Linked DNA regions of Catenuloplanes indicus. The protein of the gene in region 1 interacts with the protein of each later gene in a pairwise test. Links are inferred from orthologs where the notes say so. Each region holds a gene or a part of one and is shown in the gene's direction. Other genes may lie near its edges.

Region 1 (6,323 bases):
CGATCCGGCACCCTCGCTCGCGCAGTTCCAGGAGTACGTCGAAGAAGGAAAGATCCACTACTTCATCGGGGACGGCGGCTTCGGCGGCGGCGGACGCGACGGCAGCAGCCAGGTCAGCGCGGAGATCGCCACGTGGGTCCAGGCCAACTTCGCGTCGCAGACCGTGGACGACACAACCGTCTACGACCTGACCGTGCCCGCCTCCGCGTCGCAGGAGAGCTGAGCCATGCCGATCACCGCCGGAGAGAGCGCACCGCCGGCGACCGCACCGGTCACCGCCGCGCTCGACGTGGTCATCCCGGTCTACAACGAGGAGCGCGACCTGGAGCCGTGCGTGCGCCGGCTGCACGAGCACCTCAGCGCGTCCTTCCCGTACCCGTTCCGGATCACCGTCGCGGACAACGCCAGCACGGACGGCACGCTCGAGGTCGCGCGGCGGCTCGCGGCGGCGCTACCCGGCGTGTCGGTCACCCACCTGCCGCGCAAGGGCCGCGGCCATGCGCTGAAGGAGGTGTGGTCCGCGTCCGGCGCGCCGGTGCTGGCGTACATGGACGTGGACCTCTCCACCGACCTGGCCGCGCTGCTGCCGCTGGTCGCGCCGCTGATCTCCGGGCACAGCGACGTGGCGATCGGGTCCCGGCTGTCCCGCAACGCGCGGGTGGTCCGCGGCGCCAAGCGCGAGATCATCTCCCGCGGCTACAACCTGATCCTGCGCGGCACGTTGCAGGCCAGCTTCTCCGACGCGCAGTGCGGCTTCAAGGCGATCCGCAAGGACGTGGCCGACCGGCTGCTGCCGCTGGTCGAGGACACCGGCTGGTTCTTCGACACCGAACTGCTGGTCCTGGCGCAGCGCGCCGGCCTGCGGATCCACGAGGTGCCGGTGGACTGGGTCGACGACCCGGACAGCCGCGTCGACATCGTGTCGACCGCGGTCGCGGATCTGAAGGGCATCGCCCGCCTCGGCCGCGCGCTCGCCACCGGCCGGCTGCCCGTGGCCGAGCTGCGCACCCAGCTCGGCCGCGCGCCGCTCGCCCCGGTCCCTGGCGTACCGGTGGGGATGACCGGCCAGCTGCTGCGGTTCGCCGCGGTCGGCGTGGCCAGCACGCTCGCATACCTGGTGATCTATGCACTCCTCCGGCTCGGTCTCGGAGCGCAGGCCGCGAACCTGCTGGCGTTGCTGATTACCGCGGTCGGCAACACGGCCGCGAACCGGCGCTTCACGTTCGGCGTGCAGGGCACCGAGGGCGCGGCGCGGCACCACCTCCAGGGATTGATGATCTTCGGTCTAGGCCTCGGCTTGACCAGCGGATCACTGGCCGCGTTGCACGCAGTCACAGAGACCCCACACAGGGTCATTGAGCTGCTGATACTCGTCGGCGCCAACCTGATGGCCACCTTGCTGCGGTTCCTCCTGATGCGGGCCTGGGTCTTCACGAAGGCGTGACGAAACACCCCCGTTCCGACGCCGTCCGGCTCCCCGGAAACGACTAGAGTGGTCGCTCCGGGGAGCGCTGGAAGCAGATTCGAAGACGGGGTGAGTCCTGCCGTGGGCGATTCGTTCGTGCACCTCCACGTGCACACGGAGTATTCGATGCTCGACGGAGCGGCCCGGTTGAAGGATCTCTTCAAGGAGGCGAAGCGGCTCGGCATGCCGGCCGTGGCGATCAGTGACCACGGCAACATGCACGGGGCGTACGACTTCTACAAGCAGGCCAAGGCCGCGGAGATCACGCCGATCATCGGCGTCGAGGCGTACGTCGCACCCGAGTCCCGCTTCCACAAGCAGCGCGTGAAGTGGGGTCGGCCGGAGCAGAAGTCGGACGACGTCTCCGGTAACGGCGCGATCACCCACATGACCATGTGGGCGCAGTCCGCGGAGGGCCTGAAGAACCTCTTCAAGCTGAACTCGCGCGCCTCGTTCGAGGGCCACTACGTCAAGTGGCCGCGGATGGACATGGAGCTGATCTCCGAGCACGCCAAGGGGATCATGGCGACCACCGGCTGCCCGTCCGGCGCGGTGCAGACCCGCCTGCGCCTGGGCCAGCCCGAGGAGGCGCTCAAGGTCGCCGGGCAGTACCAGGACATCTTCGGGAAGGACAACTACTTCCTGGAAATCATGGATCACGGGCTGGAGATCGAGCGCCGGGTCCGCGACGGCCTGCTGGAGATCAGCCGGAAGCTGAACATCAAGCCGGTGGTCACCAACGACTCGCACTACACCTACGAGGAGCAGTCCGCCGCGCACGACGTGCTGCTCTGCGTGCAGACAGGCGCGAACGTGGACGACCCGAACCGGTTCCGGTTCGACGGCAACGGCTACTTCGTGAAGTCCGCGGACCAGATGCGGGCGATCGACTCCTCCGACGCCTGGCAGGAGGGGTGTAAAAACACGCTGCTGGTGGCCGAGAAGGTCGACACCACCGGCATGTTCACGTTCAAGAACCTGATGCCGCGCTTCCCGGTGCCGGAGGGCCACACGGAGGAGTCGTACTTCCGGCAGGAGGCGTTCGAGGGGCTCAAGCGGCGCTTCCCGAACGGCATCCCGGAGACGCACGTCGCGCAGGCGGAGTACGAGCTCGGGATCATCATCCAGATGGGCTTCCCGTCATACTTCCTGGTGGTCGCGGACTTCATCCAGTGGTCGAAGCGGAACGGCATCGCGGTCGGCCCGGGTCGTGGCTCCGCGGCCGGCTCGCTGGTGGCGTACGCGCTGGGCATCACCGACCTGGACCCGCTGCCGCACGGCCTGATCTTCGAGCGGTTCCTGAACCCGGACCGCGTCTCGATGCCCGACGTCGACATCGACTTCGACGAGCGCCGGCGTGCCGAGGTGATCCGCTACGTGACGGACAAGTGGGGCGAGGACCGGGTCGCCCAGATCGCCACGTTCGGCACGATCAAGGCGAAGGCCGCGATCAAGGACTCCGCCCGCGTGCTCGGCTACCCGTACGCGGTCGGCGACCGGATCACCAAGGCCATGCCGCCGGCCGTGATGGGCAAGGACATCCCGCTCTCCGGCATCTTCGACTCGAACCACCCGCGGTACTCCGAGGCGACCGAGATCCGCGCGCTCTACGAGGCGGAGCACGACGTCAAGAAGGTGATCGACACCGCGCGCGGGATCGAGGGCCTGATCCGGCAGACCGGCGTGCACGCCGCCGGCGTCATCATGTCCGCCGAGCCGATCATCGAGCACATCCCGCTGATGCGCCGGGACGCGGACGGCGCGATCATCACGCAGTTCGACTACCCGACCTGCGAGACGCTCGGCCTGCTGAAGATGGACTTCCTCGGCCTGCGCAACCTGACGATCATCGACGACGCGGTCAAGAACATCGAGATCAACCACGGTCTCAAGCTGGACCTGCTCGCGCTGGAGCTGGACGACAAGGCCACCTACGAGCTGCTGGCCCGCGGTGACACGCTCGGCGTGTTCCAGCTCGACGGCGGCCCGATGCGCTCGCTGCTGCGCCTGATGAAACCGGACAACTTCGAGGACATCTCGGCGGTGCTGGCGCTCTACCGGCCCGGCCCGATGGGTGCGGACTCGCACACCAACTATGCGCTGCGCAAGAACGGCCTGCAGGACATCATCCCGATCCACCCGGAGCTGGAGGAGCCGCTCAAGGAGATCCTCGGCCCGACCTACGGGCTGATCGTCTACCAGGAGCAGGTGCAGCGCGCCGCACAGAAGCTGGCCGGTTACTCGCTCGGCCAGGCCGACCTGCTGCGCCGCGCGATGGGCAAGAAGAAGAAAGAGGTGCTGGAGAAGGAGTTCGTCCCGTTCCGCGACGGCATGCGCGGCAACGGCTACTCCGACGAGGCGATCCAGAAGCTCTGGGACGTGCTGGTCCCGTTCGCGGACTACGCGTTCAACAAGGCACACACCGCCGGCTACGGGCTGGTCTCCTACTGGACCGGCTACCTCAAGGCCAACTACCCCGCGGAGTACATGGCCGGCCTGCTCACCTCGGTCGGCGACGACAAGGACAAGATGGCGCTCTACCTCGCCGAGTGCCGGCGGATGGGGATCAGCGTGCTCCCGCCGGACGTCAACGAGTCGGCCGGCCCGTTCACCCCGGTCGGCAAGGACATCCGGTTCGGTCTCGCCGCGGTCCGCAACGTCGGCACGAACGTGGTGGAGGCGATCCGCCGCTGCCGGGACGAGAAGGGCAAGTACACCGACTTCTACGACTTCCTGTCCAAGGTCGACGCGGTCGCCTGCAACAAGAAGACGATCGAATCGCTGATCAAGGCCGGCGCGTTCGACTCGATGGGCCACACCCGCAAGGGCCTGCTCGCCGTGCACGCGGAGGCGATCGACGCGTACTCCGGCGTCAAGAAGAACGAGGCGGTCGGCCAGTTCGACCTGTTCGGCGCCGGCTTCGGCGACGCGGCCCCGTCCGCCACCGTGGCCATGCCGACCATCCCCGACTCGGAGTGGGACAAGCGCGACAAGCTGGCGTTCGAGCGCGAGATGCTCGGCCTCTACGTCTCCGACCACCCGCTCTTCGGCCTCGAGCACGTCCTCCAGCAGCACGCCGACACCAGCATCGCCGCGCTCGCCGAGGAGGGCACCGTCCCGGACGGCGCCGTCGTCACGCTGGCCGGCATCCTCTCCGGCGTCCAGCGCCGCGTCACCAAGCAGGGCAAGGCCTGGGCCTCCGCCACGCTGGAGGGCCTGGCCGGCGGCGTCGAGGCACTGTTCTTCCCGAACACCTACGAGATGGTCGGCCAGTACATCGCCGAGGACGCGATCGTCGTCGTCAAGGGCCGCATCGACCGCCGCGACGACACCCCGCGCATCATGGCGATGGACATGATGATGCCCGACGTCACCGCCAACCCCGACGCCAAGCCCGTCGTGCTCACCATGCCGATCACCCGCTGCACCCCACCCCTGGTCGAACGCCTGAAGGAGGTGCTGATGCTGCACCCCGGCGACAACGAGATCCACGTCAAACTCGTCAACGGCGGCCGCACCACCGTCCTCCGCCTCGGCACCCGCGTCGCTCCGACCACCGCCCTGATGGGCGACCTGAAGAGCGTCCTCGGCCCCGCAGCCGTCGGCTGAACCCTCGAAGTGATCTACCGGTTCCCACCGTTCATAGCCGCGTCCCACCGTGCGGCAGGCGCCATTTGTCACGGTCAGGCGCGGCAGAGGAGTTCGCCGTGGAGGATGGTGAACCAGCCGTCGGGCGCGTCGGACCAGCGGCGCCATGCGGTGGCGAGGCGTTGGAGGTCGTGCTCGGTGGCGGTGCCGGCGGCCAGGATCTGGTGGGCCATGGCGGACTGGGTGATCCGGTCGGCCCAGAGGGCGCCCCACCAGCGGCGGTCGTCGGGGGTGGCGTAGCACCAGACGGCGGCGCCAGGTGTGATGTCGGTGTAGCCGGCGGCCAGGGCCCAGGAGAGCAGGCGGCGGCCGGCGTCGGGCTCGCCGCCGTTGGCGCGGGCGGTGGCGCGGTAGAGCGCGAGCCACTCGTCCAGTTCCGGGACTGCGGGGTGCCAGGCGAAGCGGTCATAGTCGCTGTCGCGGACCGCGACCACGCCGCCGGGCCGGCAGACGCGGCGCATCTCGGTGAGTGCGCGGACCGGGTCGGTGACGTGCTGGAGCACCTGGTGGGCGTGGACCACGTCGAACGTGTCGTCGGGGAACGGCAGCGTGTGCACGTCGGCCACCGTGAAATCGACGGTGGTGATGCCGCGGGTGGCGGCCTCGGCCCGGGACAGTGCCAGCGCGTCCTCGCTGATCTCGGTGGCGGTGACCCGGCCCGGTGCGACCAGCGCGGCCAGGTCCATGGTGATCGTTCCGGGGCCGGCGCCGATGTCCAGCAGTGACTGGCCGGGGCGCAGGTGCGGCAGCAGGTGGGCGGCCGAGTTCTCCGCGGTGCGCCAGCGGTGCGAGCGCAGCACCGACTCATGATGACCGTGCGTGTACATACCCCGACGGTAGACCCGACATCCCGTACAGCGGGATAGACCTCTCATATAATAAGATTCGCGCATGCGCATCCTCTTCTCCTTCATCGGGGGGTTCGGGCACTTCCTGCCGCTCGTCCCGATCGCCCGCGCGGCGCAGCGGGCCGGCCACACCGTCGCGGTGCTGGGCGGGCCGCAGATGGCCGGCGCGATCCGGGACGCCGGGTTCGTGCCGCTGTCCGACGGCGGGCCGCCGCCGGCGGAGCCGCGGCCCGAGCGCGAACCGCTCGCTCCGCTGGACCTGGAGCGCGAGCGGCGGGTCATCACGGATCACTTCATCCGCAAGTCGGGACGGGAGCGCGCGGCGCAAATCCTGGAACTGGCGGACCGGTGGCGGCCGGATC
Region 2 (5,143 bases), 170 kb from region 1 along the record:
CTCTCCCTCGCCACGGCCGACCACGAGCGGCGAGTTGCGGCGGGCGCCGACGACCGCGCCGGGGATCGCGGTGTCCACGGCGAGCAGCGTGAACGCGCCCTCCAGCCGGCGGGAGACGCGGCGCATCGCCTCGGCGAGCGCCTGCGGGCCGGTCACGCCCTCGGAGTTGACCTCGGTGAGCGCGATGGCGAGCAGGTGCGCCGCAACCTCGGTGTCGGTCTCGCTGCTGAACTCGACGCCGAGCGCCTCGAGCTCGACGCGGAGGCGGGCGAAGTTCTCGATGATGCCGTTGTGGATGACCGCGACACGACCGTCCTGCGAGACGTGCGGGTGGGCGTTGCGGTCGGTCGGGCCGCCGTGCGTGGCCCAGCGGGTGTGCCCGATGCCGGTGGTGCCGGCCGTGATGCCGCCGGCCTGGCCCTCGCCGAGCGCCTTCTCCAGGTTGGCGAGCTTGCCCGCCTTCTTCTCGGTGTGCAGCGCGCCGTCACCGACGACGGCGACGCCCGCCGAGTCGTAACCCCGGTACTCGAGCCGCCGCAGCCCGTCCAACACGATGCTCAGTGCCGGCCGGTTGCCGACGTAACCCACGATTCCGCACATGGCAGCCAGAGTAGCGGAGTTTTGCTCAACCCGCGTGCGCGAAGGCCGGGTATTCGCTCACGGACATTGCGCGATTGGGGGATTTATGCGGGACCTATACGGACAGAACATCCCAGGTACCTGTCGGTAAGCCGATTGCCGGGATAGGGCAGGCTGGTGCACGGTGTATCGCCCCGCACGTCTGGAGCCCCGAGGCCATGACCGAGCCCCACCCGCCGTCCCCGCAGCCCGAGCAGCCCAACCCGTGGGCACGCCCCCCGGAGGGCGTGCCGGAGCAGCCGGTGCAGTACGGCCCGCCGCAGTACGGCCAGCCGCAGTACGCCCCGCCGCCCACCGCGCACTGGGCCTACGACCCGCAGCAGGCACCACCGCCGCAGCAGCGCTCGGTGAAGCCGATCATCGCGATCATCGCGGCCGCCGTGGTGCTGCTCTGCGCGGGCACGGTCGTGGCCGGTGTGCTGGTCTTCAACCAGGCGCGGAACGCGGCGCAGGACGTCCTGCCCTCGCTGCCCCCGCTGCCGACCGGGGCGCCGGAGCCGACCCGCCCGGCGCCCACCGGGTCCGCGCCGGCGACCGAGGACCCGTTCCAGATCCCCGGCCTGCCGGATCTGGACGACCTGCTCCCGACCGGCGCCGGCGTCACCGCGAGCCCGGACGCGACGGTCGTCTACGAGGTCACCGGCCCGGACGACGCCGCGGTCACGTACACGGAGGCGGGCACCACGCCGAAGTCGGAGCGGGACGTGCGGCTGCCGTGGCGGAAGGAGTTCACGCTCGGCTCCGAGACACCCCTGCTCAGCGTGACCGGCATCCACTTCGGCACCGAGAACTCGGAGCTCACCTGCCGGATCACGCTGGACGGCAAGGAGATCGTGAAGCGCACCGCGTCCGGCAACGCCTCCACCGCTACCTGTATGCAGTTCGTCGTGGTTTCGTAGACCGGTGACTGATCCACTGGTGGCGCGCATGCGCCCGTTCGGCACCACGATCTTCGCGGAGATGTCCGCGCTCGCGGTCCGGACGGGCGCGGTCAACCTCGGCCAGGGCTTCCCGGACACGGACGGGCCGCCGGAGATGCTGGCCGCCGCGGAGGCGGCGCTGCGCGGCGGCCGGAACCAGTACCCGCCCGGCCCGGGCATTCCGGAGCTGCGCGCCGCGGTCGCGCGCCACCAACGGCGGTTCTGGGATCTCCGGTACGACCCGGACGGCGAGATCCTGATCACGGCGGGCGCGACCGAGGTGATCGCGGCGACGATCATGGCGCTCTGCGAGCCGGGCGACGAGGTGGTCTGCTTCGAACCGTTCTACGACTCGTACGCCGCGTCGATCGCGCTGGCCGGTGCGGTGCGGCGCCCGGTCACGCTCTACCCCGACGGGCGTTTCGCCTTCGACCCGGGGCAGCTGCGCGCGGCGTTCTCCGACCGCACCCGGCTGGTGCTGCTGAACTCGCCGCACAACCCGACCGGCAAGGTGTTCACCCGGGACGAGCTGGACCTGATCGCCCGGCTGTGCCGGGACCATGACGTCTACGCGGTCACCGACGAGGTCTACGAGCACCTGGTCTTCACGGACAGCGCGGCGCCGCACGTGCCGCTGGCCACGCTGGACGGCATGCGGGAACGCACGCTGCGCATCTCCTCGGCCGGCAAGACGTTCTCCTGCACCGGCTGGAAGATCGGCTGGGTCAGCGGCCCGCGCGAGCTGATCAGCGCGGTCACCCGGGTCAAGCAGTTCCTGACGTACGTCAACGGCGCGCCGTTCCAGCCCGCGATCGCGGTCGCGCTCGACCTGCCGGACGCGTACTACCGCGACTTCCGGGACGGCCTGCAGGCCCGCCGGGACCGGCTCGCGGACGGGCTCGCCCGGGCCGGCCTGCGCGTGCTGCCGTCCGAGGGCACCTACTTCATCACGGCCGACATCTCCGGCGTCTCGGACGGCGACGGCATCGCGTTCTGCCGGGAGCTGCCCGAGCGGCTCGGTGTCGCGGCGATCCCGACGCAGGTCTTCTACGACAACGCGGAGCCGGCGCGGACGCTGGTCCGGTTCGCGTTCTGCAAACGCGAGGAGGTCATCGACGAGGCGGTCAGGCGCCTGGCCGGGCCGTAGTCGCGGCCGACCCGGTGGGCAGCCGCGCGCCCATCAGCGCCTCCAGCCCGCGGCTACGGCGCGGCGCGCGACGGCCGTGGCGGGAGGCCGCGACCAGCATCGGGTACGTCAGCGGCCGCCGGACGACCTCGGTCCACGAGCCGCCGAGCAGTTGCAGCGCGAGCGCGCCGAGCCAGATCGCCGCGGTCCGCACCGGGTCGTCGAAGAGCAGGCCGTAGATCAGGTACAGGTCGATCAGCGGCGCCAGCAACGGCAGCAGCGTGTGGAACAGCAGCAGCGCGAGCAGCGCCCGCCGTCCGTAGCGGCCGCCGGGACCGGACTCGACGAGCACGCGCCGGTGCTTCCACATCGCCTGCATGTCGCCGTAGAGCGCGGTGTACGGGCGTGGCCGGGCCGGGATGCGGGCGTCCGGCGCACCGACCACGCGCCATCCGGCCCGGACCACCGCGACGGTCAGGTCGGTGTCCTCGGCCAGCGTGTCGTCGGAGAGGCCGTCGACCTGGCGCAGCGCCTCCCGCCGGTACGCACCCGCCGCGGCCGGGACCGTGGGCAGGCAGCGCAGCGCGTCGTATGCCCGCTGTCGCGCCCCGGCGCCGGTATCGGCGGCGACCGCGCCGACCGCCGGGTCCGCGAACGGGCCGATCAGCGCCGGTACGGTGCCCGGCCGGAAGATCGTCTCGCCGTCCGTCAGCACGATCACGTCCGTGGTGGCGTGCGCGATGCCGGTGTTCAGCGCGGCGGCCCGGCCCGCGTGCCGCTGGCGCAGCACCGTGACGCCCGGGTACGCCTCGGCCAGCTCCGCCGTGCGGTCCGTGGACCCGTCGTCGACCACGATGACGTCGGCCGGCCCCAGCGAGCCGAGCACGTCCGTGATGCGCTCGGCCGCGTTGTGTACCGGTACGACCACGGTGACCCGGCGGTCATAGCCGGCCCCCGGGCCGGTCCGCCGCCGGACCAGCGACAGCGCGCATCGCGCCAGCAGTAACGCCCCGAGCAGCAGCAACGCGACCGTGAACCAGCTCGCCACGGTCCATCCGGCCTGCACCAGGCCGACCAGTGCGAGCCCGAGCGCCCGCTCCGCGCCGTCCGGGGGCGGGTTCGCCGGGGCGCCCCGCAGCATGGTGATCGTGTAGCCGGCCCGCTTGAGCTCCGGGATCACCGCGTCCAGCGCGGCCGCGGTCCGCTCACCGCCGGCGAAGCGCACCACCGCCCCCTCGCCGCCGGGCGGCATGACCGCGCGCCGGATGTCGGTCAGCGTCGCCGCCGGGTCGCCGTCCCGGGCCTCGCGCGTGGTGCCGGTGGCGCGGAGCAGCGTGCTGGACACGTTCGCGGCACCGGCCAGCGCGTACCGGGTGGTGGCGGTGTCGATGCCGATCTCGTGGCCGGCGGCCCGGACGTCGCGCACGATGCCGGGGTACCGGGCGATGCGCGCGCCGGTCATGAAGAAGACCGCGGGCACGTCGTGCTCGGCCAGCACGCCCAGAATCCCGGGCGTGAACGCCGGGTCCGGGCCGCCGTCGAACGCGAGCACGATGTGCCGCTCCGGCGGTGCGGCGGTGCCCGTGACCGGCGCGTCCGGCACGCCGAGCCGGCTCGTCACCGCGCCGTTGACCAGCAGCAGACCGATGATCAGCCCGAGCGTTCCGAGCAGTAGGAACCAGCGCCTCACTATCTTCCCTCGGCCGGCTCCCGGCGCTCCTTACAATTTGTGACCGCGCTCACAGCTACCGGGCCGCGGACCGGTTCGTTGAGCAGGGGCGTGCTGTGGAAACGCCTCGCCGTTCTCGTGCCGGTCCTGCTCGCCGCCGGGTGCACCAGCGCCGACGATCCCCGGCCGCCGCTGCGGGTGGCACCCTACGTCGACATCGCCAGCGGCTCGCTGGACATCGCGGAAGCCGTACGCGCATCCGGCCAGACCGACTTCACGCTCGCGTTCGTGGTCGCGAACCGGTCGAAGGCCTGCGCGCCGACCTGGGGTGGCACGGTGCCGCTGGACTCGCCGCGGGTGCAGGCCGACCTGGACGCGATCGCCCGGCTGGGCGGCGAGGTGACCGTGTCGACCGGCGGCGCGACCGGCACGTACCTGGAGAGCGTGTGTTCCCGCGCGGAGCTGACCGCCGCCTACCGGGCGGCGCTGGACGCGGCCGGCAGCAACGACCTGGACGTGGACATCGAGCGCCCGGTCACGCCGGATACGGTCACCGGCGCGCTCGCCGACCTGCAGCGGGAGCGCGGCACCTCGGTCACGCTGACCGTGCCGGTCGCCGGCCCGGATCGAGGGCTGACGAAGGAGAGCACGGCGCTGTTGCGGAGCGCGGCGGCGGCCGGCGTCGAGCTGTCCGTGAACGCGATGACGATGAACTTCGACCCGGCCGGTGCGGGCTGGGCAGACGCGATGGTCGCGGCCACCGACGCGGTCGCGGCGGACCTGGCCGCG

Evidence for each region. The genes of interacting proteins can lie anywhere in the genome.
Region 2: the proteins of dnaE (region 1) and J2S42_RS18845 interact in binary tests that used the Escherichia coli proteins (3 or more experiments, as listed by UniProt). The link is inferred for Catenuloplanes indicus from one-to-one orthologs.

What each region holds. Positions count from the first base shown.
Region 1 is NZ_JAUSUZ010000001.1:4,370,518-4,376,840, forward strand. The notes cover bases 1,164-5,274. They hold dnaE (DNA polymerase III subunit alpha), read left to right. Parts: upstream 1,164-1,546; coding sequence 1,547-5,074; downstream 5,075-5,274. Other genes in these bases: J2S42_RS19635 (bifunctional glycosyltransferase family 2/GtrA family protein), read left to right, coding at 1,164-1,444; J2S42_RS19645 (class I SAM-dependent methyltransferase), read right to left, coding at 5,149-5,274. Outside these bases: J2S42_RS19630 (ArnT family glycosyltransferase), read left to right, coding at 1-223; more of J2S42_RS19635, read left to right, coding at 227-1,163; more of J2S42_RS19645, read right to left, coding at 5,275-5,940; J2S42_RS19650 (glycosyltransferase), read left to right, coding at 6,005-6,323. UniProt on the Escherichia coli protein: DNA polymerase III is a complex, multichain enzyme responsible for most of the replicative synthesis in bacteria. This DNA polymerase also exhibits 3' to 5' exonuclease activity. The alpha chain is the DNA polymerase catalytic subunit.
Region 2 is NZ_JAUSUZ010000001.1:4,204,249-4,209,391, forward strand. Bases 706-3,636 are described here. They hold J2S42_RS18845 (pyridoxal phosphate-dependent aminotransferase), read left to right. Parts: upstream 706-1,566; coding sequence 1,567-2,706; downstream 2,707-3,636. Other genes in these bases: J2S42_RS18840 (MmpS family transport accessory protein), read left to right, coding at 798-1,538; J2S42_RS18850 (bifunctional polysaccharide deacetylase/glycosyltransferase family 2 protein), read right to left, coding at 2,684-3,636. Also shown: glmS (glutamine--fructose-6-phosphate transaminase (isomerizing)), read right to left, coding at 1-600; more of J2S42_RS18850, read right to left, coding at 3,637-4,375; J2S42_RS18855 (glycoside hydrolase family 18 protein), read left to right, coding at 4,466-5,143. UniProt on the Escherichia coli protein: Shows aminotransferase activity with methionine and histidine as substrates, and to a lesser extent also with phenylalanine.